Regions from separate parts of the Brevibacillus sp. AG genome, predicted to be linked through region 4. Evidence: riboswitches for the same ligand, from Rfam matches in the RefSeq annotation. Region 4 holds a riboswitch; each other region holds the start of a gene.
The links. Region 4 has a riboswitch for cobalamin ahead of nrdI (class Ib ribonucleoside-diphosphate reductase assembly flavoprotein NrdI). Riboswitches for the same ligand answer to the same signal wherever they lie in the genome.
Positions count from the first base shown of each region.

Region 1: another riboswitch for cobalamin. It lies ahead of POF51_RS16855 (energy-coupling factor ABC transporter permease); the one in region 4 lies ahead of nrdI (class Ib ribonucleoside-diphosphate reductase assembly flavoprotein NrdI).
Region 2: another riboswitch for cobalamin. It lies ahead of POF51_RS05935 (ABC transporter substrate-binding protein); the one in region 4 lies ahead of nrdI (class Ib ribonucleoside-diphosphate reductase assembly flavoprotein NrdI).
Region 3: another riboswitch for cobalamin. It lies ahead of POF51_RS26915 (ABC transporter substrate-binding protein); the one in region 4 lies ahead of nrdI (class Ib ribonucleoside-diphosphate reductase assembly flavoprotein NrdI).

Region 1 is NZ_JAQMYO010000006.1:119,131-126,699, reverse strand. It holds gene POF51_RS16870 (energy-coupling factor ABC transporter ATP-binding protein) at 1-97, opposite strand, end outside; gene cbiQ (cobalt ECF transporter T component CbiQ) at 100-891, opposite strand; gene POF51_RS16860 (energy-coupling factor ABC transporter substrate-binding protein) at 888-1,172, opposite strand; gene POF51_RS16855 (energy-coupling factor ABC transporter permease) at 1,169-1,933, opposite strand; cobalamin riboswitch at 2,078-2,271, opposite strand; gene POF51_RS16850 (quinone-dependent dihydroorotate dehydrogenase) at 2,405-3,496, opposite strand; gene POF51_RS16845 (GerAB/ArcD/ProY family transporter) at 3,648-4,748, shown strand; gene POF51_RS16840 (spore germination protein) at 4,738-6,120, shown strand; gene POF51_RS16835 (Ger(x)C family spore germination protein) at 6,117-7,295, shown strand; gene ald (alanine dehydrogenase) at 7,355-7,569, opposite strand, start outside.
Region 2 is NZ_JAQMYO010000002.1:206,721-214,289, forward strand. It holds gene POF51_RS05900 (PepSY domain-containing protein) at 439-1,035, shown strand; gene POF51_RS05905 (metallophosphoesterase family protein) at 1,066-1,671, opposite strand; gene POF51_RS05910 (manganese-dependent inorganic pyrophosphatase) at 1,837-2,769, shown strand; gene POF51_RS05915 (hypothetical protein) at 2,820-2,990, opposite strand; gene POF51_RS05920 (MerR family transcriptional regulator) at 3,127-3,885, shown strand; gene POF51_RS05925 (pyridoxamine 5'-phosphate oxidase family protein) at 3,938-4,516, opposite strand; gene POF51_RS05930 (MBL fold metallo-hydrolase) at 4,682-5,629, shown strand; cobalamin riboswitch at 5,722-5,871, shown strand; gene POF51_RS05935 (ABC transporter substrate-binding protein) at 6,029-7,024, shown strand; gene POF51_RS05940 (FecCD family ABC transporter permease) at 7,026-7,569, shown strand, end outside.
Region 3 is NZ_JAQMYO010000013.1:58,325-65,893, forward strand. It holds gene POF51_RS26890 (ABC transporter substrate-binding protein) at 1-144, shown strand, start outside; gene POF51_RS26895 (ABC transporter permease) at 237-1,247, shown strand; gene POF51_RS26900 (ABC transporter permease) at 1,264-2,169, shown strand; gene POF51_RS26905 (alpha/beta fold hydrolase) at 2,228-3,004, opposite strand; gene POF51_RS26910 (M24 family metallopeptidase) at 3,123-4,217, shown strand; cobalamin riboswitch at 4,231-4,430, shown strand; gene POF51_RS26915 (ABC transporter substrate-binding protein) at 4,601-5,620, shown strand; gene POF51_RS26920 (FecCD family ABC transporter permease) at 5,645-6,703, shown strand; gene POF51_RS26925 (heme ABC transporter ATP-binding protein) at 6,700-7,515, shown strand.
Region 4 is NZ_JAQMYO010000001.1:199,695-207,263, reverse strand. It holds gene nrdE (class 1b ribonucleoside-diphosphate reductase subunit alpha) at 1-1,139, opposite strand, end outside; gene nrdI (class Ib ribonucleoside-diphosphate reductase assembly flavoprotein NrdI) at 1,126-1,485, opposite strand; cobalamin riboswitch at 1,648-1,848, opposite strand; gene POF51_RS00870 (alpha/beta hydrolase) at 2,019-2,840, shown strand; gene POF51_RS00865 (ACT domain-containing protein) at 2,872-3,384, opposite strand; gene POF51_RS00860 (hypothetical protein) at 3,424-3,753, opposite strand; gene mnmA (tRNA 2-thiouridine(34) synthase MnmA) at 3,775-4,887, opposite strand; gene tlp (small acid-soluble spore protein Tlp) at 5,027-5,245, opposite strand; gene POF51_RS00845 (hypothetical protein) at 5,370-5,585, shown strand; gene POF51_RS00840 (DUF952 domain-containing protein) at 5,589-5,939, opposite strand; gene POF51_RS00835 (hypothetical protein) at 5,959-6,204, opposite strand; gene POF51_RS00830 (glycerophosphodiester phosphodiesterase family protein) at 6,370-7,377, shown strand; gene POF51_RS00825 (hypothetical protein) at 7,450-7,569, shown strand, end outside.

The DNA.
Region 1 (7,569 bases), on a different contig from region 4:
CCTCTGGAATCCATAAGGACAGCCCAGACAGGACGGGTCCCCGCCCTCCTGGATAGGTGTACTGCAAATCAATGAACTCCAACAACCGTGATGTCATAACTACCAACCTCCTGTCCACCACTCAAGCAGCACCAGCAGCATACAGCCTGCGATTGACTCCCATTCATAACGTCGCGAACGAGCATGGGTATGAAACGCGAGCACCTGCATGCTCTCCCCGAAGCCTCTAGCCGCCATTCCTTTATGCAAGGCTTCGTATTTGCGCATCGCTCTGACAAACAATTGCGCAACGAGAACCCCTGCATCCCGAAGCGTCGCTCGGAAGCCGCGATGACCTCCACGCGAACGTTGGGCAATCCAGAGCTGGTGAGAAATCGTTATTAACACAAAAATAAACCGATACATGATCATTAATAAATCAGTCACAAGGACAGGCATACGAAGTCGGCGAAACACCTGCAAGATTTCGGCAAACGGCACGGTAAACAAAATGAAGGCAAAGCAAGATAAGCTCGCCATGGTACGCCAAAATAAGATCCAAACTTTACTGAATGATGACGTCGGCACATAGAGCACATACGACCCCAACTCCCATGCTGCCGCGACCTGGACCTGTACTTCGCCTGCTTTCGCCCCTTCTACCAATAGGGCAGGGAGCCCCGCCGCGAAAAACGAGAGCGACACGATCATAAAGGCACAATAGATACGGACAGGTATACGGGCATACACCACTACCCATACCGTCATCCAAACAACGACGGCCATCTGCATCCATACATGTCCCACCAAGACGAGCAGTAACAATGCACTCGCCAGCAAGAGCTTATGAGCTGGCGGCAGACGTTTCAGCCTGTTTTGATAAGAGAGAGAATCAAGCTGCAGCCCGTTCATTTTTTCCGCTTATCCAACCGACCTTTGTACAAGCCCACGGCGTATCCAACCACTCCCGCTCCCAACGCCGCCTGCACCGCAAACAATAGGCTCTCCGTCTCTCCCCCTGGCGGTTCTATCAGCGGCTGGAACCACGGTTCGTAGTTCGGAGCAATTTCCTTAATCGCTTCCTCCGCCACGCCGTCTGCGCCGCCAAATTCCGAATCCTGCACCAGCAACAGTGGGACAATCGCCAGTACGATTACCCCCAAGAGTAATAGCCAGTTCCATCCTTTTTTCACAGCGATTCCTCCCGTTTGAGCAAACGAAGCTGTGTAAGCTCTTTTGCGTTGTAAGATAACAACCAGTTCCAAACAAGAACGGTCAACAGACCTTCACTGATTGCGAGCGGAACTTGCGTGAATGCAAAAATTCCTGCAAATTTGGCAAACGAGGCCAACACTCCACCAGATTCAGCTGGAAATGCGAGTGCCAGTTGAATCGAAGTCACCACATAGGTAGCGAGGTCAGCCAAGGCAGCCGCCGCAAAAACAGCCAGACGCTGGCTTCCGCGCACTTTCATGATCACCCGATAGATTCCGTATGCCACCAGTGGTCCTACTACTGCCATGGATACAGCATTTGCCCCTAGCGTAGTCAAACCTCCATGTGCCAAAAGCAAGGCTTGAAACAAGAGCACCATGCTCCCTAACACAGACATCGCAAAAGGCCCAAACATAATGGCGCCAAGGCCCGTTCCAGTCGGGTGAGAGCTGCTGCCTGTAACTGAAGGGATTTTCAGTGCAGATAAAACAAATGCAAACGCTCCTGCAACACCAATAAGGAGCTTCATTTCGGGATGTTCTTTTACAATCTTGTTAATCGAGCGAATCCCAAGAATAAAAAATGGCAAGAAGACAGCCCACCAAAATAAGGCCCAGGATAATGGCAAATACCCTTCCATGATGTGCATCGCATGTCCTGTCTCTGGTTCATTGAGCAGGAAATACAGGACAAAGCCCGCGATCATCAAACAAGTAGATACGAGACGAGATCGATTCATGTTCCTTCCTCCTTCACTGACTTTCGTTCTTTTCCTACAAACAAAAAAATCCCATCCATCAATGGACGAGATGTGCACACAAAACAACAGACTGACTATACAGCCTCATTGCCTCGTATTCACCGCTCCTTTCCGCGAAGGTTTTCTGGGTGTGGCTACTAGGTAGGTCTCCTGGCTTCCAGATCCATGCGCTCTTTGTCCTTCCCCATACGAAAATGAGTGGTTTCCTTCTCAAAGAGAGCTCCCTGGTTACAGTGGCGGGACCGCTCGGGACTTTCACCCGATTCCCTGTTACCCTTTATGCGTCACATAAAGGCACCTAACGCCGATCATATAGAGTTGACAGACAATTCATGTTTGTCCCACATCATTATAACGGATCACTACATAAATCGGAAGAATATAAGCAAAAACGCATAAGCCGATGACCCTCTACAAACGGAGCCATCGACCTATGCGTACTTGTTCTATCTATTCTTTTGCGTCTACGCCAATTACTTCACTAATATGTTTAAAACCATCGCGCTGCATGAGCTTGAGTAGCTTTTTGTTAATTTGCTTGGCGATACCTGGGCCTTGATAAATCATCCCCGTATACACCTGAACGAGACTGGCTCCTGCTCGGATTTTCGCGTAGGCGTCTTCGCCGTTATAAATGCCCCCGACACCGATGATGGGTACCTTGTCTCCTACTTCTTGATAAATCTCCTTCACCCAAGCAGTGGAACGCTCCGTAAGAGGTCTTCCGCTCAAGCCGCCCGCTTCCTCGGCAAATCGATGTCCGGAAACCGCCTCGCGTGACAGTGTCGTATTGGTAGCGATAATTCCGGCAATGCCTTCTTCAACAGCAGCGTGAACAACATCGCGCATGTGCTCATCCGACATGTCTGGTGCTACTTTCAGCAAAATCGGCTTTTTCTTGATGGAACGTGCTTCCATTTCGGTTGCCTTTTCCCTTACTGCACGCACCAAATGACGCAAGCTCTCTGTCTCCTGCAAGTCACGCAGATTCGGGGTATTCGGAGAGCTGATGTTAATGACGAAATAGTGACCGTATGCATAGAGCATGTCCATACATTTGCTATAGTCGATGGCCGCCTCTTCATTCGGCGTTACTTTGTTTTTCCCAATGTTAATCCCAATCGGAACATCTGAGTATGCGTAATCGACCAAATGCTGGGAAGCCAAATACGCACCGTGATTGTTGAAGCCCATCCGGTTAATGACAGCTTGATGTTCCGGCAATCGGAACAAACGCGGCTTCGGATTGCCTGGCTGCCCCTGCGGTGTCAACGTCCCGATTTCCACAAACCCAAAACCAAGAGCACCCAACGCGTGATAGACTTCCGCATTTTTATCAAAACCGGCTGCAAGTCCGACTGGATTCGGAAACGTCATTCCCCACAGCTTATTCTCCAACCGCTGGTCTTTTACCTGATAGATCATCTTCAGGATGCTTTTGCCTGGAGCAGAATCCTCCACCAGCCTTAAGGCACCAATTGTCTTTTCATGAATCTCTTCCGCATCATGCTGGAACAGATATTTTCTTATGAGCTGATACATCGGCTGCACTCCTTACTCCGTTTCTACCTTTTTACCTCATAGTAGAATACCATACTTTTTCGGGCGGATGTAACCTTTATACGTTGATACATATTTCCAAGCAAGCAGGCAAATCCTAACAGCACCACCACGTACAGGGGGATAAGTCTTCATGAAAGTGGACGGAAAAATCGGGATTGGTCAAGCCATTATGGTGATGATGCTGACGATCGGCATTACGAACCACGTAACCGTCATCCCCCTCTTATTGAGTAAAGCCGGAAGAGATGCTTGGTTGAGCGTGTTGCTTGCTGGTATTCCTTTTTCCTTCTGGGCGTACTTGCTGTTTGTGGTTAATCGAAATATGAAGCAACGTTCTTTGCATGAATGGCTCGCCCAACGCTCTGGAAAAATCGTCAGCCATCTGTTACTCATCCCCATCATGGTCTGCCTGTACATGATGGCCCTAACCAATCTGATCGATACCCAGACATGGACGACCGTCAACTACTTGCCTCGAACACCAGAGTGGGTGACCGCCTTAGCCTTAATGGGACTATGTATACTCGCTGCAATTGGTGGAATAACCTCTGTAGGAATCACAGCAGGAATCTTGCTGCCCGTCGTGGTTATGCTCGGATTTTTCGTCGCTTTTGGCAATATTCCTAAAAAGAATTATAGTCTTTTGATGCCACTTTTCCAGCATGGGTATCGTCCTCTTTTTCACGGGATGCTCTATGTAGGTGGCGGCATTTCAGAGATGTTCCTGCTACTATTGCTCCAACCTCACGTACGTAAGCCATTGCGCCTCGTACACTTTTTGGTCATGCTCGGCATCACGCTTGTGCTGACACTCAGTCCGTTGACAGGAGCTATTGCGGAATTTGGACCTGTGGAGTCTGCGCGCCAACGCTTTCCGGCATTTGAGCAATGGCGGCTGCTCACAATTGGAAAAGACATCGAGAACATGGAGTTTTTCTCCATTTTTCAATGGCTCGCTGGGGCTTTTATACGCATCACCATTTGCTTGTTGCTCTTGGGAGATTTACTCACGATCCGTAACCGAAAACAGCGCAACTTCATGATGATATTTCTAGGTGGAAGCATGATCGCCTTTACCAGCCTCCCCTACAGTGACATACAGTTTGTATCCTTTCTGACGCACGTATACTATCCGCTTTACTTAGCCATTATCGTTGTGATTACTCTCGCACTCATGCTGGTTACTTTACGCAAGCCATCCAAACAGGAGGGAATAGGCCATGACCCTTGAAGAGGAACTGCGGGAAAAATTCGCGCATTGTGCGGACGTCGTTTTTATGCGCACGGTCACATCCGAGGACCAGCCTGTATTGATGCTTTATTGCGAAGGACTGGCAGACGTTCGTCAATTACAAGATACGGCATTGCCGCAATTGGAGCGATTCCTGGCTATTGGTGATTTGCGTTCTCTGCCTCTTTTCCCGCTCTTCACGAACCCAGAGTTGTGGGTTGAGAGACTGTTTGCAGGAGATTTGCTGATTTTTATTGGTGACTCTCCTCCGTTTGCCTGGGACATCTCCAATCGTCCAGAGCGCACTCCTGAAGAATCCAATACAGAGATTTCGATCAAAGGTCCTCGGGACGGCTTCGTCGAGGATCTCTCCACGAACGTTGCTCTCATTCGCAAGCGCATGCGAACGATTACTCTGGCCTATGAGCCTTTTATTCTCGGAACGCGCTCGCGCACAAGAATCGGTATGATGTATATCACAGATGGGGTATCTGAAGATCTGGTAGAGATGATGCGTGAGAGAATACACAAATGTACCTCAAAAAAAATTGTGAACAGCGCCATTCTGGAAAAGATACTGAGCGACAACACTCACTCCCTGTTTCCATTGGTTGATTATACTGGACGCCCTGACTATGTCATTTACATGCTGCTGCAAGGTAAGGTCGTCGTGTTGGTAGACGGCTCACCCTTGGCACTCGTGGCACCTGTAACCTTACTCGAACTAATCAAATCTCCTGAAGACGATCAGTACCCTGTTACCTATGTATGGCTGGAACGCATGCTGCGCCTAGGTGGATTTTGGATCGCAATCTTTCTGCCTGGCTTCTGGATTGCACTATCCGCCTATAATGTAGAGCAATATCCTTTTCAATTACTCGCAACCGTTACGCAGGGAAGAAAAGGGTTGCCCTTTTCCGCGCCGATGGAGCTATTTCTCATCTTGTTCATTTTTGAGTTTCTGCGTGAGGCAGGCGCCCGTCTGCCCAAAAACGTCGGGCAAACACTGGCACTGGTCGGTGCACTGATTATCGGGGATGCTTCCATTCGTGCAGGCCTGACTTCGCCTTCGATGTTGTTTATCGGCTCCCTTACAGTCGTTGCCTCCTTCACACTGGTCAATCAGTCATTAAGCGGCGCGGTAACAGTTGCTCGTTTCACCGTTTTCTTCCTTTCCGCAACCATTGGTATGTACGGCTTTATCCTCGGGATGATTGCCATCGTATACTACTTGTCCACCTTGACCTCCTTTGGCAGATCGTATATTTTGATGGGTTCATCCAACTCCTTGTCCACACTGTTCATTGTCTTGTTCAAGTCCATGACCAGTTTTTTTCGGACGAGAGCTGCTAAGGGTGGCGATAACAAATGAAGGGCATGCGGATTGCTTCTGCTATGCTGCTGTTGGCAACGACTCTTCTTAGCGGCTGCTGGGACCAGAAATCGATTCAGGACCTTCGCTATTTATCTGCCATGGGCATTGATTACGTCAACAATGAGTATGTTATGTACGCCCAATCCACCGATCTGTCTACCGTCGCGAAGCAGGAGTCATCAACCACTCTTCAATCGCCACCAGCGACCATTTCGATTGGGAAAGGGAATACACTTCAGTCTGCCTTTGATAACCTGCAAAAAAACGCACAGGTACCTGTGTTTCTAGGCTTTGTATCCTCCCTCGTATTTCATGAGCGCCTCTTGAAAAAGGGCGTCATCACCTCCCACGATATTATGAACAGATACGGTCTGATTCGTTACACCAAGTGGGTATTCGGAACGCGGGAGCCGATTGACAAAGTGTTAAGCTCTCATTCTTTGGTCGGATTTTCTCCATTGGACTCTCTCTTGCATCAGCCAAAGGATGTTTACGAGCAGCGTTCGTTTATCGAGCCGATCCAATTTTTTCGGTTTATCTCGAGCTTTTGGGAGCCATCAAACACCGTGTTATTGCCAAACATCACGCTGTACGAGCGATCCTGGAAAGAAAATAATCATTTTATTTCTCGCCTCTCCATCGATGGCATCCACGCTATTCATCGTGGAAATTGGCAGGGTTACTTCCCCAATCGTGATTTAATGGGGATTCGGTGGATGAATAGTGACACGAAATTTGCTGGCCTCATTGTGCGACAAAACAACACTCCCAAAGCGACAATGCGCATTGAGCATGTTGAATTGGACATTACTCCGATTACCACTGGAGAGCATCCTCGTTATCAGGTCAATGTCCGACTAAAGGGGTTCGTTCGTGAAATGATGAGTGCGGTTACGCCTGCTTTCGTACGGAAAAACTCCGAAGAACAGGTAGCCGAGCAAATTCGCGGGACGTTTCTAAAAGGAGTCAAAGCAGGGATTGATCTGTATAGCTTGGAGGAACGTTTGTTTAAAAAAGACTATCAGGCTTGGCGAAAATACGAAACACGCAAGCGCAATAAGCTCACACCTGATTCCCTGGCCCAAATCCAGGTGAATATGTACTTAAGTGATTCTGGAAAAATGAAGATGGGTTCGGCCAAATACCCTGACCCGCTTGGGCCGAATGAATGAAAAAAACTGCTTGCCGTAAGAACGGACAAGCAGTTTCTTCTTTCTATTTACCGTAGAAGCTAGTTTTTCACCAGCAAAACTTCTTCGATAGAAGCATACGGCAGGTTATGCGCATCAGCAACAGCTTTGTAAGCTACTTTGCCGTCGATGACGTTTACGCCTTTTGCCAATGCTTTGTTGTCACGAATTGCTTGTGCGTAGCCTTTGTTCGCCAATTGTACCGCATAAGGAACGGTTACGTTGGTCAGGGCCAATGTAGATGTACGAGCGACTG
Region 2 (7,569 bases), on a different contig from region 4:
ACGATAAAATAGATTCAAAAAAAGATGTTTTTCAAAAGTGGTGATTCCACGGAAAAATCGTTTCTCCTTCTCATGTAAGAAAAATTGAAAGTAGTTAGAAACGATATGTATTACACTGCCATTCACGCTCTCTTTCGTATGTCATCGAGTCGGCTGTTGTCCTCTCGATTGCTTTTATTATACGGATAAAAGCGGAAAGCACGCAAAAGCGCGGGTGTTCCATCTGCGTCGATTTACAGCCGAAATAGATCGTTTTTGCCAGTAGAAAACACTCGCTCTTCTTGTTAATCGCTGTGGCTCACCGGCAATCATGAATTCTGTGAGAGGTCTCATCTATTTTCTCATCAATTTCTAATCTCTCTCTTTTTTTTCCTTCATCTGTCCTTTTTATGATAAAAGAGATCAAACAAAACCAGTCGAAAAAAGGAGCGAGATCATATGAAAAAAGTAGTCATGACCATGGTAGGAGCACTGATTGTAGGGAGCCTCAGCGTAACAGCCTTTGCAAATAGCAACCAATATTACAGCGTACCGCAAAAGAACACTTCTACCGTCTACCTGCAAATCGACGATGACGTGAAACACAACTGGGCGAAGCTCGTGCGCATCACGCCTGAAAAAGCACTGAAAAAAGTTCGGGAGGCACAGTCTGGCGTTATTACTGAATGGAAATTGGATGACGAGGATGGTTTTCTCGTATACAAAGCAGAGATCAAAAACAAGCATCAAGAATTTGACGTATACGTCGATGCGATGACTGGTGAGGTGTGGCAAACAGTTGACCACGATGACGACGATGATCATGACGACGACAACGACGATCAGTGGAACAAACAACAAGTGAAAATCAGTGTAGAGCAAGCGAAAAAGATCGCTTTGGCTAAAGTGAGCGGCACCATCAAATCCATCAAGCTGGATGAAGACGATAACCACTATGTGTATGAAGTGGAAGTGAAAACGGCTAAAGGACAGGAAGTAGATTTGGAGATTTCCGCTACAACAGGTGCTGTACTGGATGTAGACTGGGACGATTAATCGATCCCGCTATCTTTCTCAACCGACCCTTTAATCTGTAGAGGGTCGGTTTTTTTGTGCCAGAGTCTCTACAAATTCCATTGCTTCTTGAGCCGTAGGTATTTTGCGGACATTCTCTTCGGAAAATTGCTGGGCTTGCGGATAGTTCGTGGAAGCGATTTGTTTTGCGGCTGCCTCTACGTCATAGGGTGTAAAGCGATGTTCGTAGCTGTCACCATCAAGCAGTAACCAGTATGCACCTGGTTTGTCGGCAAACGGCATGCCCACACTTCCAGCATTGAGAATACGTAAATCGCCAAGGCGACGTTCAAATTGGACATGTGTATGACCACAGATGACTGTTCGCTGCTGTGTCCCCTCAAAGTAAGTGGCAACGACTGCATCTGATGTACGGGGAGTGAAAATATCTTCATCATTGGTGGGAATGGCGTGGCAGAAAAGTACGTCCTCGTAATCCTCTCGTATTAACGTGTAGGTAAGTGGGAGTTGCACCAGAAAGTCACGATGAGAGCGGCTCAATTGCTCCGCAACCCATGACGTGATTTCCCGCACAGAATCGGATATTTCCATGGCCAGAGCCTCACCGTCAAAAGTGAGTACGACTTCACGATCACCATTACCTCGGATGAATTGCACAGGTGTATCCAATCACTCTCATTTCACTTCGCCTCCCATTTATTTCCGAATGATCTTCAAAACCTTATTTCCAACGATCCAATTTGAACCTATAATGTATCTTGGGCATATCCTCTAAGCTATGGTATAATTTTGACGCCAAATTACGATTAAGGAGTATGGATGATGGAAAAAAAATTAATCTTCGGTCATAAAAATCCAGACACAGATTCCATTTGTTCAGCACTTGTGTATGCTGACTTGAAAACAAAATTGGGTGCGAATGTAGAGCCTGTACGACTGGGTGTAATCAGCAGCGAAACAGCATTTGTGTTGAATTACTTCCAAGTAAAAGAACCACGCCTCGTAGAAACAGTGGCGAATGAAGTAAATGAAGTCATCCTTGTAGACCACAACGAGCGCCAACAAAGCGCGAATGATATTGAGCAAGTGCAAGTGGTAGAAGTGATCGACCATCACCGTATTGCGAACTTTGAGACGAGCAATCCTCTCTACTTCCGTGCAGAGCCTGTTGGATGCACCACAACCATTTTGAAGAAGATGTACAAAGAAAACGGCGTAGACATTCCAAAAGAGATGGCGGGCTTGATGCTTTCTGCTATCATTTCGGATACGTTGCTGTTGAAATCTCCAACTTGCACGGAGCAAGATGTAGCTGCTGCACACGAGCTGGCTGAAATCGCGGGTGTTGATTTGCAAGCATACGGTCTGGACATGCTCAAAGCGGGAGCAGACCTGAGCGACAAAACAATCGCACAACTGCTCACGTTGGATGCAAAAGAGTTCCAAATGGGCAATGCGAAGGTAGAAATCGCACAAGTAAATGCGGTGGACGTAAATGATGTACTTGCACGCCAAAGCGAACTGGAAGCAGCTATGAATGCAAACATCGCTGAAAAAGGTTTGGATTTGTTCGTGTTTGTTGTAACGGATATCTTGAATAACGATTCTGTTGCGATCGCACTCGGCAGCGCAACTCAAGCAGTAGAAAAAGCGTACCAAGTAACATTGGTGGACAACAAAGCTGTTCTGAAGGGCGTTGTCTCCCGTAAGAAGCAAATCGTACCGGTATTGACTGATACATTCCAAGCTCTGTAAGAAACAAAGATGGCTGCCCATGCACAAGTTGCGGGCAGCCATTTTTTATTTTACATGCCTTGGTCAGGGTTGTTGTGCATCTGGAACAAGGTTTGCTGGTTATAAGCATCGTCACTGTAATGGGTGATGGCATGTTTATCTCTCGCTTTGAGACTAAGCAGACCTGTTAATCCCCATCCGGCACCGAGTACCGCTACAATGAAGCCGAAGACATAGAGCATTGAAATCCCCCCTTGTATGGCTTTCTCTATATTTTAGCAAATTATGAAAATAGAGTAACGCTAATTTTTTGATGAAAATGTGTTTGACATTGACGGTCCGTAAATGTGTACGATCAATTTGTCAGGAGGAATGAACATGGAATATACGGTGCAAAAGCTAGGACTCCTGGCGGGTGTCAGCACCCGGACGCTCCGATACTACGATGAAATTGACCTTCTCAAGCCGGCGAGAGTCAATTCGTCAGGGTATCGCATTTACGGACAGCAAGAGGTTGATCGATTGCAGCAAATCCTTTTTTACCGCGAGCTGGGTGTGAGCTTGGAGGAGATCAAGGAGATCCTGGATTCACCAACCTTTGATGCTGACCGGGCACTGCGGGAGCACCGCGAGAAGCTCCTGGAAAGGCGAACGCAATTGGATGCGTTAATCGCCAATGTCGATTTGACATTAGCACAAAGAGAGGGGACCAAAACGATGAGTGACAAACAAAAATTTGAAGGCTTCAAACAAAAGTTGATTGACGACAACGAGGCCCAGTACGGAGAAGAAATCCGCTCAAAATATGGAAGTGACCAGGTTGACAAATCCAATCAGAAGGTCAAAGGCATGACAGAAGAACAGTATGCCGTGCTGGAGAAATTGAATGCAGAGCTGCACGAGACGTTGGCGCAGGCTTTTTCGACAGGTGATCCTGCTCATGAATTGGCGCAAAAAGCAGCGGATCTTCACCGTCAATGGCTGAGCTTTTATTGGGACAGCTACAGCAAAGATGCGCACGCAGGTGTTGCCCAGATGTACGTCGAAGACCCGCGCTTCACGGCCTATTACGACAAGGAACAGCCTGGTGTTGCCGAGTTTCTCAAAGATGCAGTGGTCATTTATACGAGCAAGTAAAGAGATTTCAAAAAAGAAGCTGCGAGTAGGGCAGCTTCTTTTCGTTTTACTTTTAGTTATCCCCACCTACTGCGGGAAAAAGTTTTTGCCCCAATGGGGTTGGCAATCCATCCATGCTTACTACGTTGTTTTCCTTTTGATAATCAAGCAGTTCTTGCTCGTCTTTAGCCAAGGTCCATTTCTGAAGGGTGTCGCGTTCTTTTGAATAGGAATAGAAGGGGATAGCCCAGCCGCAAGAGGTCTTTACTTCCTGTATGTTGACGGTAATGATTTGACGAGCACCGGGCAGAAGCGGGAATTCTTTTACGAGCTCATCCCACCGAGGCGTATCTGGGAGAATAACCGTTCCTTTGCCGAATAGTCGCATGATGAGAGGGGGGCCTTCAAACGCACAGAACATGAGAGTAATCCTGCCATTTTCCTGCAGATGAGCGCTGGTTTCGTTTCCACTTCCAGTCAGGTCTAAATAGGCGACCTCGGTAGGCGATACTATGCGAAAAGAATCGTACCCTTTCGGTGAAAGATTCACGTGACCATTTGTGTCCATAGGAGCAGAGGCAACAAAGAACATCCGTTGCTTCTTGATAAACTTCTCATGCTCAGGTCGTAATTCAGAAAAAAGTTGACCCATTTTTGCACCCCTCCAGATAATGGAATCGATTTTGTTGCCCTCATATTATCATGAAAATATGAAGATTTTGTGTGATTCATCCCCAATCCCTACAGTATAGATGGTAAAGTGTAAATATTCCAACACAATGGCAACGCGAGACTTTTGAAAAGGAGGAGTATTTACATGCAAGCAACAGAGCCAATTTACTTAGGGGAACGCATCCATTTAATAGACGGTTTCGATATGGGCTGGGCGGAACGTACGGGGACGTATGTGATCGCGGAAGAGGAGCTCACATTGGTAGAAACAGGACCAAGCCCCTCCGTCCCATACATCAAGGCCGGTCTCGCCAAGCTCGGTTATAAGCCGGAACAAGTCAAATACATCATCGTGACGCACATTCACTTGGATCATGCAGGAGGAGTAGGACTGTTTCTGAAGGATTGTCCGAACGCAAAGGTCGTTGTCCACCCGAAAGGTGCACGTCATCTCATAGATCCGAGCCGACTGATCGCAGGCGCGAGAGCGGTGTATCATGATGATTTTGATCGATTGTTTGATCCGATTGAGGCTGTTCTCGAGGAACAGATTTTGATTCGTGGGGACGGAGATACACTAAAGATCGGAGAGAATTGCGTATTGGAGTTTCTGGATTCGCCAGGGCATGCCAATCATCACTTCAGCATCTACGATCCAGTAAGCCGCGGCATGTTCACAGGTGATACGGCAGGTGTGCTCTATCCACAGCTTAAAAAGGATGGCATACACCTCGTGCTGCCATCTACTTCGCCGAATCAGTTTGACCCGGATGCCATGTTAGCGTCTCTAAGCCGTTTTGAAGCGCGCAAACTGAGTCGCATTTACTTTGGTCATTTTGGGATGACAGAGCAGGTAGATGACGTGTACCGCCAAATACGCGAGTGGCTCCCCATGTTTGTGGCGGAAGGAGAGACAGCGCTTGTTGCTGGACAATCATACAATGAGCTGTCTCTTACGTTATTTGAACGAGTCTCGGATCATCTACAGTCACAAGGAATCAGCAGTGACCACGAAGTATTCGAAGTACTCAAGCTCGATTTACAAGTATGCTCCATGGGCATTCTCGATTATTTGGACAAACGAGGGAAATAGCCAGGCAAGAAAGTATTGGCTTATGTGTTTGTCATTCTTTTTTTAATCAAGGAATGCTATGATGTAGGATGAGTCATGGACTGTGACAATTTCAAACGTAACAGCAAATAGGTGCCTCGTCTTTTTAACGAAAAGATCGGGTGAAAAGGGAAGTCGGTGAAAATCCGACGCGGTCCCGCCACTGTAAATCGGCTCGTTCCTCAGCCGTAAGCCAGGAGACCTGCCTGTTTGTTTTAGTGCCTGTTGCCTTCGCGGAAAGGATCGGCCTATTTCAGGAAGCAGACCATCCTGTCTGTTTGCCCTGAGGTGCCGACCCTTTGATTTCCGAATGGAAGCAAGGGTCGATTTTTTTATTGGAAAGGAACAGTCAATCAGACATGCAGAAAGGAAGTTCTACATATGAAACGTTCATTGCGATTCATGATCCCACTACTAGTTGCGGCTAGCCTCGCAGGTTGTGCGGGTAACGATAACAGCCAGCCAGCACCAGGGGGACAAACAAGCGCACCGCAGACAGCACCGCAAGAGAATGCGGCCGAGCAACCTGCAAAACAAACAACGTATCCATTGACCGTCAAGGATGCAACAGGAAAAGAAGTAACCTTTGCAAAAGCTCCTGAGCGAATCGTCTCTACATCACCTGCCGAGACAGAGATTTTGTTCGCATTAGGCTTGGAAGATCGGATCGTAGCTGTCTCAGACTATGATGATTATCCAGATGCGGCGAAGGCAAAACCGAAAATTGGCGGAGTCGTCAAACCAAATGAAGAAGCCATTCTCGCTCAAACGCCGGATATGGTCGTCGGTGGGATTTCGATGGAAAAGCCAGTGGCTGACAAGCTCAAATCTCTCGGAATGCCAGTCTATATTGCCCATCCGACAAAGATGGATGACATCCTAAACAATGTTTTGGCGATGGGAGTTATCACGAACACACAGGAACAAGCCGAAAAAGTCGTCGCGCAAATGAAGAAAGACATCGCGTACGTTCAAGAAGCAGTGAAAAATGTAAAACCGGAAGAGAAGAAAAAGGTATATCTGGAATTTTCCCCAGGCTGGACAGTCGGAAAAGGCGAATTCATGGATGAACTCATCACCCTGGCTGGAGCAACAAACATTGCTTCCGACACCGAAGGGTGGAATCCGATCAGTGAAGAAAAGATTTTGCAAAACGATCCAGACGTCATTTTGTATGCGAGCGGAATTACCGATGAAAAGACTGGCATCAAGCTAGAGGATATGATCGCGAATCGCAATGGCTGGGATAAAATGAAGGCGATCCGTGAAAAACAAATCTTTGGCATGGACCAAAATATTTTGTCTCGCCCTGGTCCGCGTATTACACAAGGCTTAATCGAAGTAGCCAAGGCGATTTACCCTGACTTGGTGAAATAAAATGAAGAAACGATTGTTCATATGGGGAGGAGTTAGTTGTCTCGTCCTTCTGGCATCAATAGTTATCAGCATCTCGATGGGGGCGGCACAACTCCCCATTTCGCAAGTATGGCTCATCCTGCTCCATCAAATCCCTGGCTTGTCTGAGTGGATCACCGTAGCATGGCCGGAGTCATCTGAGCAAATTGTCATGAAGGTTCGTTTTCCACGCGTTGTATTGGCTGTCTTGATTGGCGCCTGCTTGTCACTTGCGGGAGCGGGCTTTCAGGGAGTATTGCGCAATCCGCTTGCAGATCCGTTTACGATGGGCGTGGCATCGGGTTCTGCTGTCGGAGCAGCCTTCTTGATCCTTTTTGGCTTGCAAATCACCTTTTTGGGTGCATGGAGCACGCCTGTCGTCGCTTTTCTTACAGGATTGCTCAGTTTATGGATCGTACTCGGACTCGCGAATACGCAAGGAAAGCTGCAAACAGAGACCCTGATTTTGTCTGGTGTCGTGGTGCAGGCTTTTCTCGGCTCACTCGTTTCGTTTATGGTGTCGCTAT
Region 3 (7,569 bases), on a different contig from region 4:
CAAGTACAAGAGATCATCTTCAAGGACGTACCAATGGTTCCACTTGCACACTCTACACCAGCATTGGCAGGAAAAGCGAATATCATAGACTACAGCCCGCATCCAAAAGGGACTGAAAGTTTGGAAAAAGTAGACTTCAAGTAAGCTGATTCATCGTAAAAGGGTAAGAGGAGTGCATACCTCTTCTTACCCTTCTTTCATTATTTGGCGATTATTTTATGCAGGAAGGCGAGGAGATGGCATTGCTAGCTTACAGCATTCGAAGAATTTTAATGCTCATTCCTGTCTTAGTGGGCATGTCAATCATCGTTTTTTCCATTATTCGTGCCATCCCTGGTGATCCGGCTTTGACGATTTTGGGAGAAAAGGCAACACCACAAGCGATTGCAGACATACGAGAGGCATTGGGTTTAAATAATCCGTGGTACATACAGTATTTCGATTATATGAAAGATATTTTGAGCGGAAATCTTGGGGAATCGTTACAAACGAATGCGCCGATTTCAGATGAAATCTTGCCTTATTTGGCGGCGACGACTGAACTTACGATTGTGAGTATGCTGATTGCGGTATTTATCGGTGTAAATGCAGGAATTCTTTCTGCGTGGAAGCAAAACTCCTGGTTTGACTACTGTGCGATGTTGATCGCCTTGGTTGGTGTATCCATGCCAATTTTTTGGCTAGGTTTGATGGAGCAGTGGGTGTTTGCCCAAGAACTGAAATGGCTGCCATCAGTTGGTCGCGACGATTCGCGTAATCCCGTAGAGGCCATTACGCACTTTTATATACTGGATACGATGATCGCTGGTAGTTGGGATCAGCTGTGGGAAGTCATCAAGCATTTGATCCTGCCAGGAATCGCGTTAGGTACGATCCCGATGGCGATCATTGCGCGTATTACTCGATCGAGCATGTTGGAAGTCATGCGAGCCGACTATGTCAGAACCGCTCGTGCAAAAGGGCTGGCACAGTTTTGGGTGGTGTACAAGCATGCACTGAAAAATGCGATGATCCCTGTCTTGACGGTAATTGGTTTACAAACAGGGTTGCTGTTGGGTGGAGCTGTTTTGACAGAAACGATCTTCGGATGGCCAGGTGTCGGTCGTTATATTGTGACCGCCATTGGAAACCGTGACTATCCGGTTATCCAATCCGGTATCCTTGTGATCGCGACGATTTTTGTCCTGATCAACCTCTTAGTTGACCTTCTGTACGCCTATATCGATCCACGCATCAAATATCGCTAAGGAGGGACGAAGAGACATGGCACAACCACAATTACAACCACGAGATCAGGTAGTACCTTTAAAAGTGAAGCAAGAAGAAGTCGTCTCTCCTTGGAAGGATGCATGGAGGACGCTACGAAAAAATAAGCTGGCGTTGGTGGGCTTCGGGATTATTTTGTTTTTCATTGTTGTGGCGGTTTTAGCTCCATGGATTGCTCCGTATCCGTACGACGAGGGCAAGCTCGTGATGAAAAACAAGCCACCTTCCGAAGAGCATTGGTTTGGAACGGATTACAATGGTCGCGATGTATTTAGTCGCGTTATTTATGGGGCACAAATCTCCTTGTGGGTAGGGACGTTCTCTGTCATTGGCTCCGTTCTCGCGGGAACCTTGCTCGGTCTTTTGGCAGGATACTATGGCAGATGGATCGATACGATCATTTCGCGTCTCTTTGATATTATGCTTGCCTTTCCAAGTATTTTGTTGGCAATCGCTGTCGTTGCCATCTTGGGTCCTTCCTTGCAAAACGCCTTGATTGCGATTGCGATTATTAACATTCCGACATTTGGACGGTTAGTACGCGCCCGCGTATTGAGCTTGAAGGAAGAAGAATTCGTTATGGCCGCACGGGCAATTGGGATGAAAAATTCCCGGATTATCATGCAGCATATTTTGCCAAACAGCCTCGCACCAATCATTGTGACCGGGACGATGGGGATCGCAACAGCGATTATCGAAGCAGCTGCACTTGGCTTTCTTGGACTGGGAGCACAAGCGCCAGAACCGGAGTGGGGAAAAATGCTTGCTGATTCACGTCAGTACATTCAGAAAGCACCATGGACTGTTATTTTTCCGGGGCTCTCTATCATGCTGACAGTTCTCGGCTTTAACTTAATCGGGGACGGCTTGCGCGATGCACTCGACCCGCGTATGAAGAGCTAGTCAAAACGCAAAAAGACAGAAGGGGCTGGAGGTACCCGTCCTTCTGTCTTTTCTTTTTTTATCCTTCTTCCATGAAGGTGCGGCACAACTGATTGAAAGCAGGAGCAGCTTTCGTGATGACTTGATGCTTCACGTTAGGGATCATTTCGAGTTTTGCTTTTGGCAATTTCATGGTAAGCATCTGCGCATAATGGTGCATCCGTTGATCTTGTTTGCCATAAGCAAGTAAAATCGGAAGCTGGATGTTGCCCAGACGCTCCGTACAGTGATAACGATGTCCGGCAGCGTAAAGGTATTTCAGGCTAGTGGGATCTGTTTTGGAGGCCTGTACCGTCCATTTTTCACGCATTTCTAGGTCAGCGACATGTGAGGAAGCAATCGAACGGGCAAGAAGAGGGACTCCGTGAAGCATCGACATTGCCTGTGCCATCCAAAATCGTCCATGTAAATACAGGTCATTCACTTCGGAAAAGCCGCTCACGAGTATGGCGCCTTTTACAGCATCCGAATAGCGAAGACAATATTCAAGGGCGATAGAAACACCTTGGGAGTACCCCAAAATAAAGGGACGTTCAATGCCGAGTGACCGGACAAGCTTATGGAGCTGTTCTGCCAGTTCTCCAATGGAAAAAGGCGTCTCCGTCGGTGAACTGTCGCCATGTCCGGGCAAATCAGGGACAATGATCTGATATGTATCTGCGAGCGTTTGCTGATAAACAAAATTGATAGAGCCGATGCATGGCGCATGGATACACAATAACGGCTGGCCTTTTCCCGATATGTGAAAAGCAAACTGCTTGCCATCCTGATGGACGAGTATTTGTTCCATTTTCATTTTCACCCCACCCTTAGGTTGTCCGATATGAAGTAGATTTTTCATTTGAACTCTTCTTTTTTTGATGGGGAAGTGGTATTCTCGCAATAGAATAATTGGTGAAAGCAGGGTGAAGAAGTTGTTTCAAGAGCGCATTTCGAAGCTCCACACGTTTTTGACAGAGCAAGAGCTGAACGCGGTGTTGATTACCTCCCCTAAGCACGTTTACTATTTGACCGGATTTTTTACAGACCCGCATGAACGTTTTATGGGTCTCGTTATTCCTGCTGAGGGAAAACCTTCTTTGATTGTACCTGCTCTTGATCGTGAGGCAGCCGCAGAGGCTTCGTTCGTTCAAGATATCCATACACATACGGATATCCAAAACCCCTATGAAATCCTCAAGCAAGTGTTGCCAGCGAACTTGACGAAGCTCGGTATTGAAAAAAGTCATATGACTGTCGAGCGTTATGAAGCACTTGGACAGGTTGTTCTGGCGTCGAGCTATGTGGATGTAGAAGAGCCACTGCGTGAAATGCGTTTGATCAAATCGGCGGATGAAGTGGAGCGTTTGAAGCACGCTGTTCAGTTGGTCGAGGATTCCTTGCGGGAGACCCTGAAAAAAGTCAAGACAGGCATGACCGAGACAGAAATCGTAGCTGAGCTGGAATTCCAGATGAAGCGCTTGGGTGCCGAAGGTCCGTCCTTTACGTCCATGGTATTGGCAGGGGAGAAGTCGGCACTGCCACACGGGAAACCAGGAACGCGCCAGGTGCAAGAAGGCGACTTGCTTTTGTTTGATATCGGGGTAGCAGCCAACGGATATGTATCCGATATTACTCGTACCTTTGCTGTAGGCGAGATCAGTGCTCAGCTTCAAGAAATTTACGAGACAGTATTGGCTGCCAACGAAGCGGCCATTGCTGAGATTCGTCCGGGTGTGACTTTTGCGCATTTGGATAAAACCGCTCGCGATGTCATCACCGCAAAAGGCTACGGAGAATACTTCATGCACCGTCTTGGGCATGGACTTGGGATGGATGTACATGAATATCCATCTGTTCACAGCCAGAACCAAGAAGTGCTTCGTCCAGGGATGGTCTTTACGATCGAGCCAGGCATCTATCTGCCAGGTGTAGGCGGAGTGCGGATTGAAGACGATGTATTGGTTACGGAAACGGGCGTTGAAATTCTCACGCAGTTCCCGAAAAAACTGACTTCTATCAATGAATGAATAAATCGTAAAAATTGAATACGTATCGAATGGTGCTAGATGGCATATGCCGTCAGCTTAAAAGGGAAGTCCGGTGAGAAACCGGCGCGGTCCCGCCACTGTAACGAGGAGCAACTAGCGAATAGCCACTGTTTTTTGCGAGACAAAAAATGGGAAGGTAGCTGGGTGTGTTGATTCGTAAGCCAGGAGACCTGCCATGCGATCATATACAATCGACCCACGAGGATGGGGCAGATGTGGAAACAGTCTATGAAATGGCGCCTTTGTGCCTGCTTATAGCTATATCTACGTTTGTCATGCACCTCCCGATTGAAATGGGGGGTGCTTTTTTTGTGGAGGATTTCGTTCAACTCATCATATACATACAGAAAAGGGGATTACAGATGTTTAAGACAAACAAACCACATACAGTAATGAAAGGACTAGCTTTCGGTATCATGACAGCTGCCATGCTTTTGGTTTCGGCATGCGGCTCCACTTCGACAACACAGGCTCCAGCCAAAACCGAACAAACGGCTGCACCAGCAGCAGAGAGCAAGCCTGTAACACTAACCAATAATGGCATCGAAATGACCTATCCAACAGCACCTGAGCGTGCAGTGACTTTGAACCAACACGTTACCGAAATCATGCTGGCATTGGGCCTGGCTGATAAAATGGTCGGAACTGCATACCTAGACGATGAAATCCTTCCAGAGTTAAAAGCAGATTACGACAAGATTCCGGTACTGTCTGACAAGTATCCTACGAAAGAAGTGCTGCTGGCAGCGAACCCAGACTTCGTGTACGCCGGATGGAAAAGCGGCTTCGGCGAAAAGGGTGTAGGATCGATGCAGGATTTGGAAAAGGTCGGCATCAAATCGTATCTGCAAGCGTCTTCTAGCATGCCTGGCCCGACAATCGACGATGTGTTTGCAGACATTACGAATATTGGACGCATTTTCCGTGTGGAAGACAAAGCCAATGATTTGATTAATAAAATGAAGAGTGAATTGGATCAAACGATTAGTAAAATTGGCAAGGTGGACGAGCCACTTAAAGTGTTCGTGTACGACAACGGAGAAGATAAACCATTCACAGCAGCCAACAACTACATGACTTCCTTAATCAAGACTGCTGGCGGTAAGAACATTTTTGATGACATTCAAAAGGGTTGGGCAGAGGTCAGTTGGGAACAAGTAGTGAGTCGCAATCCTGACGTGATTATTATCGTAGACTACGGTGATAGAACCGTTGAGCAAAAACGCAATTTCCTTTTGACCAAAAAAGAACTGGCGGATATCCCGGCGATTAAAAATCAGCGACTAATGGTACTGCCATTGTCTGCGGCTTCTGAAGGCGTTCGAGCACCGATTGCGCTAAAAATTTTGGCGGAAGGACTCTACCCGGATAAATTCAAATAGAGTATACCCCTTTTAAGGGAGGGAATGGCACTGCAACAGATCAAGTTACCTTATATCATCATTACTCTACTGGTCGGACTCTTCCTCTCGATTACGTTCGCAGTTACCTTGGGATCAGTGGAAATTAAGCCGACAACAGTATGGAAAATCGCCTTATCAAAAATTCCGATGTTGACCCAATGGATTGAGGTGGATTGGTCCAAAGGGGAGCAAACGATTATTTGGGATATTCGCTTTCCACGTGTACTTTTGGGGGCGATCGTCGGAGCAGGTCTGTCTGTAGTGGGAGTAGCGATCCAGTCGTTGGTTCGCAACTCCCTGGCTGACCCGTATGTGTTAGGTGTATCTTCAGGTGCTTCGGTTGGAGCTACCTCGGTCATTATATTCGGAGCATTCAGCATGTATGGGCAGTATGCGCTATCCTTTGGCGCTTTTACAGGCTCCCTTGTGTCAATCATTCTCATTTTTACGCTATCCCGTATCGGAGGACAAAACTCGACGGTACGCCTGCTCATGGCTGGAATTGCGATATCTGCAATCTTGTCTGCCATTACCAGTCTCCTTGTCTTTTCAGCGCCGAATGAGCATGGAATTGGGACGGTCCTGTTTTGGTTAAGTGGAAGTCTGGCTGGCGGGAAATGGGAGTACCTGACGATCCCTACATTGATTGTCGTCATCTGTCTCATCGTCTTAATGGCCCAATACCGCTCGTTGAATGCGATGCTGATGGGCGAGGAGTCAGCGGGGACATTGGGGGTTAATACGGTACAATTCCGCAAGCTTCTCCTGGTGATCACGGCACTTCTCACGGGGGTAATCGTGTCCATCGCGGGATCAATCGGTTTTGTCGGATTAATGATGCCCCACATCGTCCGTGTGATGGTCGGATCAGATCACAGACGTGTTCTTCCTGTCAGCGCTTTATTTGGCGCGATATTTCTAATCTGGGTTGATGTAGTCGCCAGGCTCGCATTTGCACCGGAAGAGCTGCCAATTGGTATTTTGACAGCGCTGTGTGGAGGTCCATTCTTTATCTGGTTGATGTTGCGGAGTTCTTATTCCTTTGGAGGTAGCGGACGATGAATTTGTTGGTGGAGAATATATCGGTCGAACTGGAGAAAAAGGGAATCCTTCGCAACGTCAGTCTGGAGGTGCGCTCTGGAGAGTTTGTGGGGTTGATCGGGCCGAATGGTAGTGGGAAGTCCACATTGCTAAAAAGCATTTATCGCGTATTGAAGCCGCGTTCGGGATGGATCTCGCTTGATGGCGACGACGTGTATAAGTTAACCTCACGTCAAAACGCTCAGCGAATGGCGGCAGTACGGCAGGAGTCCTCTGTTGAATTCGATTTTTCGGTAACCGAAATCGTGAATATGGGACGTGCTCCGCATAAACGGCTGTTTCAGTCCGATAACGCAGAAGACGCTCGAATTTGTGAAGATGCGCTACAGCGGGTAGGGATGCATACATATGCCGATCGCAGCTTTTTCAGTTTATCGGGTGGGGAGAAGCAGCGGGTGCTGATTGCCAGAGCGTTGGTGCAGCAAGCTGAGTTTCTTGTCCTTGATGAACCGACGAATCATTTGGATGTTCGATACCAATTGCAGGTCATGGATCTGGTCAAAACGCTGGGAATTACGGTCTTGTCTTCATTGCATGATCTCAATATCGCAGCGATGTACTGTGATCGTCTGTACGTGATCTGTGAGGGGGAAATCGTTACATCAGGGACGCCAGAGGAAGTCTTGACACCCCAGCTGATTCGGGATGTTTTCGGCGTAGAGACAGAAGTGACGACCCATCCCATTACAGGCAAAAAACATGTGTATTTCTACTCGGAAGCGATCTGTGTGAAACCATCTATCCAGAAGGTAATGAGTGGAGCCAACGGATAGGGGCGGAGTTGAGTTTCTGTGATTTTCATAAGGGGATGCCTAGTCGGCGTCCTT
Region 4 (7,569 bases):
AAGATTTCCGTGCACAGGTTGGACATTTTCACCGAACCAAGATCTTTCAGTGCATGGTTGTTGTTCGCATTCGTTTTGTTCATGATGTACGGATAGCCCGATTCCATTTGAATCATCGCGATTTTGGTCAACATCTCGCGTGCGCTCATCACGGTCTTTTTCTTGATGCGATCGTTTGCCAAGAGCTCCTCGTACATGTCATCGAGGTCCATATCATCCAGATGCACACCGTATTCTTTGTACACGGAGTACGGAGCAAACACATTCAATGGCTTGTTTTCCTCAGCCAGCTTGTAGAACACGTTTGGTACGATCAGGCCGATGGACAATGTTTTGATGCGTGCTTTTTCATCGGCATTGATCTTTTTGCAATCGAGAAACTCGTTGATATCCCAACCGAAGATGTTGTAGTACGCTGCACCCGAGCCTTTACGTTGCCCCATTTGATCTGCGTAGGAAAACGCATCTTCCAACAGCTTGAGAACGGGCATAACACCTTTTGCTGCGCCCTCGACGCCTTTGATCGGCTCTCCTCGTCCGCGGAGCTTGGACAAGTTCACGGCCACACCGCCGCCAATTTTGGATAGCTGCATACAAGTTCCCAAAATAAAGTTGATGGAGTTCAGTGAATCATCCATTTCGAGCAAGAAGCAGGAGACCATTTCTCCACGGCGGCTTTTGCCTGCATTCAGGAAGGTTGGTGTCGCTGGTTGCAAGCGTTGATCCATCATGGATACTGTCAAACGCTTGGCGAGCTCAAAGTCACCTTGTCCAAGGGACAGTGCCACAACGGCCACCCGGTCTGGATACTGCTCCAAATACATCGATTTATCGTTCGTTTTCAAAGCGTAATCTTTATAAAATTTGGAGATAGCCATGTACGAAGCAAATTGAAAATCAGCGTCATAGGCCAAACGGTAAACTTCATCGACCTGCTCAACAGTGTATGTTTCATAGACGTTTTCATAGAAGTCATTCTCGATCAAATAGTCCATGCGCTCTTTGACACTGCCAAAAGTCATCGTATTGGACTGCACTTCTTCCATGAAGACCGCAACCGCTTCCCGATCCTTTTCCAGTTGATAAAATCCGTCATTGCCACGCTGCATCAGTTCGTTGTTCAATTCAATATGCCGCAATTGCTGCCACCCCACTCGTAAATTGTTCCACGTCACGGCCGGTACCGGACAGTTCAAATTTAGAAATCACCGGAACGCCATATTGGCTCGCGATCGTATCCGCGCTTTTGGCAAAGCTGGTTCCCCAGTTGCGGTTACCGCTGGCGGATACTCCCCGCAGATGGACATGATTTCGCTTCAGGAACGTCGCCACCTTCTCCGGCACTTGTCCGAATCCCGTCGTGTATGTTATCAAAATGAATGGCTCGTCCAACACCATATCTTGACTAATTTCCACATGTGGCAAATTAATTTTGTTGACGAATCTTCGGACGTTTCCTGTTTTTGAATCATAAGCGATTAGCATGTCCCTCATCCTATCCCCTGCTATTTTTACTCTGTATGTATGTTATTTAGCCAAAGTAAAAGCGCATCCGACGTTTACATGCCGAATGCGCGTGATGACTTCCATCAGCAATTCGCCAATACGAATTGCGCGCTCGAACACTTCCCTATCTCCCGTAGGTTAAACAGTGCAAGCGGTTAGGCAGGTCTCCTGGCTTTAGGATCATCGCTCCATTTTCACCTTCCCGATCCCTCAAGATCAGTGGCATTCTTTCCCCAAATGGAACTCTCTCATTACAGTGGCGGGACCGCGTCGGATTCTCACCGACTTCCCTATTAAGTCTACCAAATCTGGCTGGTAAACACCTCACCGCATCAATATGTAGTTGGTAAAACTTACTTTACCTCAATATATCGTAGGAGTCAAGCTCAGTATGCGCTCTTTTCGAAAACTAACTATTCTCCTTTTTCGGCTATTGCCAATCTCTGGTTATCGTTCATATAATAGATTTTGTGTGCGTTGGTTAGCCTTGGATAGATTGGAGAGTAGCCCTCATGAAAAGCACCGACTATCAACCTGTCGTCATTCCTCGTTCTTACAGTAAAATCATGACTTATCAAGAGCGTGACTATCACATTTTCGTAAGTATACCTGCCGATCCCCCTCCGGAATCAGGCTTTCCCGTCATATATTTGCTAGATGGCAACTCTGTTTTTGCAACCATGACCGAAGCGATACGGATACAATCACGTGGCCCTGAACGAACTGGCGTGTATCCTGCTATCATCGTCGGGATTGGGTATCCAACGGACGGTCCGTACCACCCTGCCCGTTTCTTTGATTACACGTATGAAGTTCCCGTCTCAGAGCTTCCTGGCAACCCACAAGGAGCAGACTGGCCTCAGATGGGGGGAGCAGAGCAGTTCCTCACCTTTTTAGAGGAGGAGCTCAAGCCGAGTATCGAAAACGACTTCCCCATCGATCGGACGCAACAAGCGATTTTTGGACATTCGTTAGGTGGCTTGTTTGTCTTGCATGTACTTTTGTCGAGACCACACGCTTTTCAGCGTTATATAGCTGGCAGTCCTTCGATCCATTGGAATGAGAGCGTACTGCTTGCGAAGGAGAGTCAATTACCGAGCCTGCTGACAGATGACCTCGACGTCCATGCACTCCTCACCATCGGGGAGTTGGAAAACGATGGGCGATTCTTGGTCAAAGAAAAATCTCTGGCGATGATCGAACGATTGTCCTCCATGGGCAAAGGTCAGATCAAGGCATCCTTTAAAGAATTTGCTGACGAAAATCATTCGTCCGTCTTGCCAGTCTTAATTAGCCAAGGACTCAAATTCGCTACGAAAAAAACTGCCCGCTAAAAACGGGCAGTTTTTGTTTATCATGATTCGCTTACTGTAGAGATAACACTTTGGTGATTTGGGGCAGCTCTTCGATGGCAGATACAATCGTCGGTGTAATCTCTTCATCGGTCACAGAGATAAGCAGGGCATTCTTCCCTTTTTGCTCACGCGATACATTCAACTTGGAAACATTGATTTGATGTTCGGCCAGTTTTCGTGAGACATCATAAATCACACCTGGATAATCGATATGGCGAACCAACAATCCATGGGCCCCTGGAGGTATGCGACACGCACAGTAATTGATTTCACTGATGTACACTTCTCTCCAATCTTGCGCCAAGGTGTACTTATTCGCTCCTACCCGCAACACCGCCAAATGATTCGCATATTCGCCGGAGCTATGTTGGACAGGAACCTTCGTCCCGAGTCCTTCCACTAACTGCGTTGCGATTTCCTCTTTATTTTCATGAGCAAGAATACTTAATTGTGCACTCGCTAACTCTGGCTCGAGTCTTTGAATCAGTTCAGCTAGTTCACGCAGTCCAGCATATTGGGTCATGTGTTGCCTTCACTCTCCCAGTCAGGTTTATCCTTGTTTTCACGGCAGAATCCAAGCTTCCGGCTCTTTCTTGATGGAGGATTCGTTATCAGCACGATACCAAGCCGTCAACGTTTGTCCATCTTTCGTATAGTAGATTCGGTAGATGGTATTGCCTTTTCCGCTATTGGTAAAAGGACTTTCCTCCTTCGGAACCGCTGTCACTCCACCCGCAACTACAACCCCGCCGTTCTCCTTGATGACGTTTTGGATCGTCGCCATATGCTCTTTACCCATGGAGGCCATCCCGAAATAAGAGATGATCGCCAAGAGAACCGCTCCCGCCAAAAACGAAACGATAATCACTTTTGATTTTTTCGTAGCATCCACCGAGTGCTTCCCCCGTCTATCTTAGTTCTCTTTATCAACTAAGCGTACCTTGTCAATCGTACCGCCACCCAAGCACACTTCCCCATCGTAGAAGACGACAGCCTGACCAGGTGTTACCGCCTTTTGCGGCTGGTCAAAAATGACCTCCACGTTTCCGTCCTCCAGCAGGTGAATAGTTACTCCCTGATCTGGCTGGCGATAACGGAATTTCGCTGTACAAGTAAACGTTTCGGAAGGCTTCTTATCACTCACCCAGCTAACGTTGGTTGCCAAGAGGCTCTTCGAGTACAGACGAATATGATCAGAGCCTTCACCTACGATCAGGACATTACGCTCCAGATCTTTGTCTACAACAAACCAAGGCTGTCCGCTCGTGCCATGACCTCCACCTATTCCTAAGCCTTGTCGTTGACCCAATGTATAGTACATCAGTCCGTCGTGCGTGCCGATGATTGCTCCTTCTACGGTCTCGATATTTCCTGGTTTGGCAGGCAAATAGTTTTGCAGGAACTCACGGAAGTTGCGCTCTCCAATAAAGCAGATCCCTGTACTATCCTTCTTTTTCGCTGTATAGAGTCCTGCTTTCTCTGCGATCTCCCTTACTTGAGGTTTCGGGAGATGACCAATCGGGAACATCGTTTTGGAAAGCTGTTCTTGGCCCAATACATTCAAGAAGTAAGTCTGATCCTTGTTGTTGTCAGCGCCACGAATGAGTTTGTATTCGCCATCAATGTGCTTGACCTGCGCGTAATGGCCGGTGGCAATATAATCCGCCCCAAGATCCATGACCTTGGCAAGAAGCTCGCCGAACTTGATTTCACGGTTGCACATGACATCCGGATTCGGTGTACGGCCTCGTTTATATTCATCCAAAAAATACTGGAATACCTTATCCATGTATTCTTTTTCAAAGTTTACCGTGTAATATGGAATGCCGATCTGTTCACAGACGCGCCGGACATCCTGGAAGTCTTCTTCCGCCGTGCAGTGGCCGAATTCATCGGTATCATCCCAGTTTTTCATGAAGATGCCGATGACGTCATATCCCTGTTGTTTAAGCAGGTAAGCCGTCACGGAGGAGTCGACTCCGCCGGACATGCCGACAACGACGCGTGTATCTTCTGGTCGCTTCATAAGTCTTTCTCCTCTTATTCAATTTGTACCATTACAGATTACCATGTTTCGCAAAACAAATCATGTTTTGTTACACTTTTGCCCAATAGAATGAAAAAACGCCTGACGCATAGTTGGCGCCAGACGTTTGGTAGTAAGGTTAAGCCTGCGAAGATTCATCCTTGATTTCCGCGCGATATCCCTCGATGCTTTCTTCACGACGCTGATTTTTCGCTTCGAGGTTTGTTCTTTCCTCCTCGGAAATCTCGCCAGCATTAGCCGCTAGGTAAGCTTCGGACTCACGAATGTTCTCTTCCGTATTAGAAATCATGTTTTGCAGCTTTTCTGCGTTGTCAGAACGGTCATCCGGCTTCGCCATGATCGATATGCCTCCTACAAAGGGTTATATGCAACACCTTTACCATTGTGCGCCAATCATGGTTTCTTTATGTACCCGTGTTATAATAGAAGAAACGGATTAAACGAAAAAGAGGGTTTCCCCTATGGCTTCCTTAGATTTGCTGGAAAGAAAGCTGCTTCGGATCATCTCTGATACAGATCCCGTCCGCCTGAAACGACAATGGGTGAAGGGGCAAAAGGTACCTGTATCCGAGGTGGAACAGCGCATGCGAATCGATCTTCTCTTGCGCAGACTCGACAAGCTACCTGAGGCCAAGCGCCAAGAAGTGCTTGCGCTACTCAAATGGTTTAACTGGTAGAGATTAGCGGATGGACGTTCCCAGACGCCACTGGCCGTCTATCCGATTTAATTGCTTCATATCCACAATCGCATCTTGATTCAACGGTCCGTAGATGTGCGGATACAGCAATCCATCCTTCGCTGCCTCGTATTTTACTTCCGAAGTCGTTTTGGTTTCATCGACAACGAGTACATACAACTCCTCGTCAAACTGTGCGTAGACGCGGTTTGCTACCTTTTCAAGCAGCTCGTCCCCTTTTGTCGCGTGAATAAAGCCTTCCTGCTCGTAATCGCGCGGTAAGTAGTGATCCTTGTCCATCCACTTTTCCCAATATGCTTTTGGTACCATGCAGTAAATGATAGAGTCTTGCATGTTTCTCCTCCAAATTTGATTATTTTTTTGGCATTGCTTTGTTCAGGTGACGCATAGCTTTATCATAGAACATCTGGTCCATCTGCCCTTGATCATATCGCCATTGAATAAAGTTACGCAGAGAGTGCAAATCCACCCAGGCATCCTTCGCTTGCGGATTGCGGTCAGGTACGTCTCCTGTTATTTCACCCTCGTAGACAAGCTTCGCCATCTCGGTTGGGTGCATGCCGATCTGATAAGCGATTTGGTGTAATGCGATTTTCATGGAACCTCCCCTTGCTTTCGCATGGATACATCTTATCTTCCGTCTATTGTGCCAGTCTTTTCGAATGATGCCAAGCCCCTAGCACTACTCCCAAAGGTTGTACCTTCCTCCCTTGCGTTTTGCTACAATGAACACAGTATTACAAGGAAGGGGCGGTATCCCATCATGTCAAAACAACGAGATCAACCACGAAAGAGATGGTTCCAGCGAAAACGCATCTGGATTCCCCTTCTTTTCATCGCATTCCTGTTTCTGGGTAACAGCTCTTATTTTGCAAAAGAGCCTGAAGGCGAGCCTTTTTTACTTGCTCACCGCGGGATGGCACAAACCTTTCATATGGAGAACATCACCAATGAAACTTGTACGGCAGAACGGATTTATCCACCGGAGCACCCGTACCTGGAAAATACGATTCCTTCCATGAAAGCGGCTTTTGATGCAGGCGCGGACGTCGTCGAGCTCGATGTGCAATGGACCAAAAACAATCGATTCGCCGTGTTTCATGACTGGACGCTCGACTGTCGGACAAATGGTACAGGTGTCACGAGAGATTATACCTTGGCCGAATTACAACAGCTCGACATTGGCCACAATTACACAGCGGATGAAGGGAAGACCTTTCCCTTCCGTGGAAAAGGGATTGGTATGATGCCCTCTCTCGATGATGTGCTACAAACTTTCCCTGATCGCTCCCTGCTTATTCATATCAAAAGCAATGACCCACTTGAGGGGAAAGCGTTGGCGGATGTTTTGGCAGCATTGCCCGCTGAACGATTGGCACAGCTTTCTGTTTATGGCGGTGACAATCCTATTGAGATACTGAAACAACAAATGCCAGAGCTGCGTGTCATGTCCAAAGCATCACTAAAAAGCTGCCTCATTCCGTACATGGCAGTAGGTTGGTCTGGATATGTGCCCGATGCTTGTTCACAGACTCAACTACATATTCCCGATCAGATTGCCCCATGGCTCTGGGGTTGGCCGAATCGTTTCATGGCAAGAATGGAAGCAAAAGACACCCGCGTGATCTTAGTCGCAGGCAGTGGAGATGTGTCGCAAGGCTTTGATGTTCCGACTGATTTAAAACGAGTGCCTGCAAGCTTTACAGGGGGCATATGGACGAACCGGATTGATCTGATCGGTCCAGCCTTTCACGAAAACGTAGAAAAATAATGAAACGATTCTCTAACATATTCGTATATACTTATACGGAATAGACTTCCAACCTAACTAGGAGTGATTGATATGCTCAAGAAGCTTTTGAAAAATTTACTCGGTAATCACTCATCTTCGCACAAGTACCGGAAATACAGCAGCAGCGATTACAAACATCGCAGAAAATACAGCTCTAGTAGTAATCGGTAC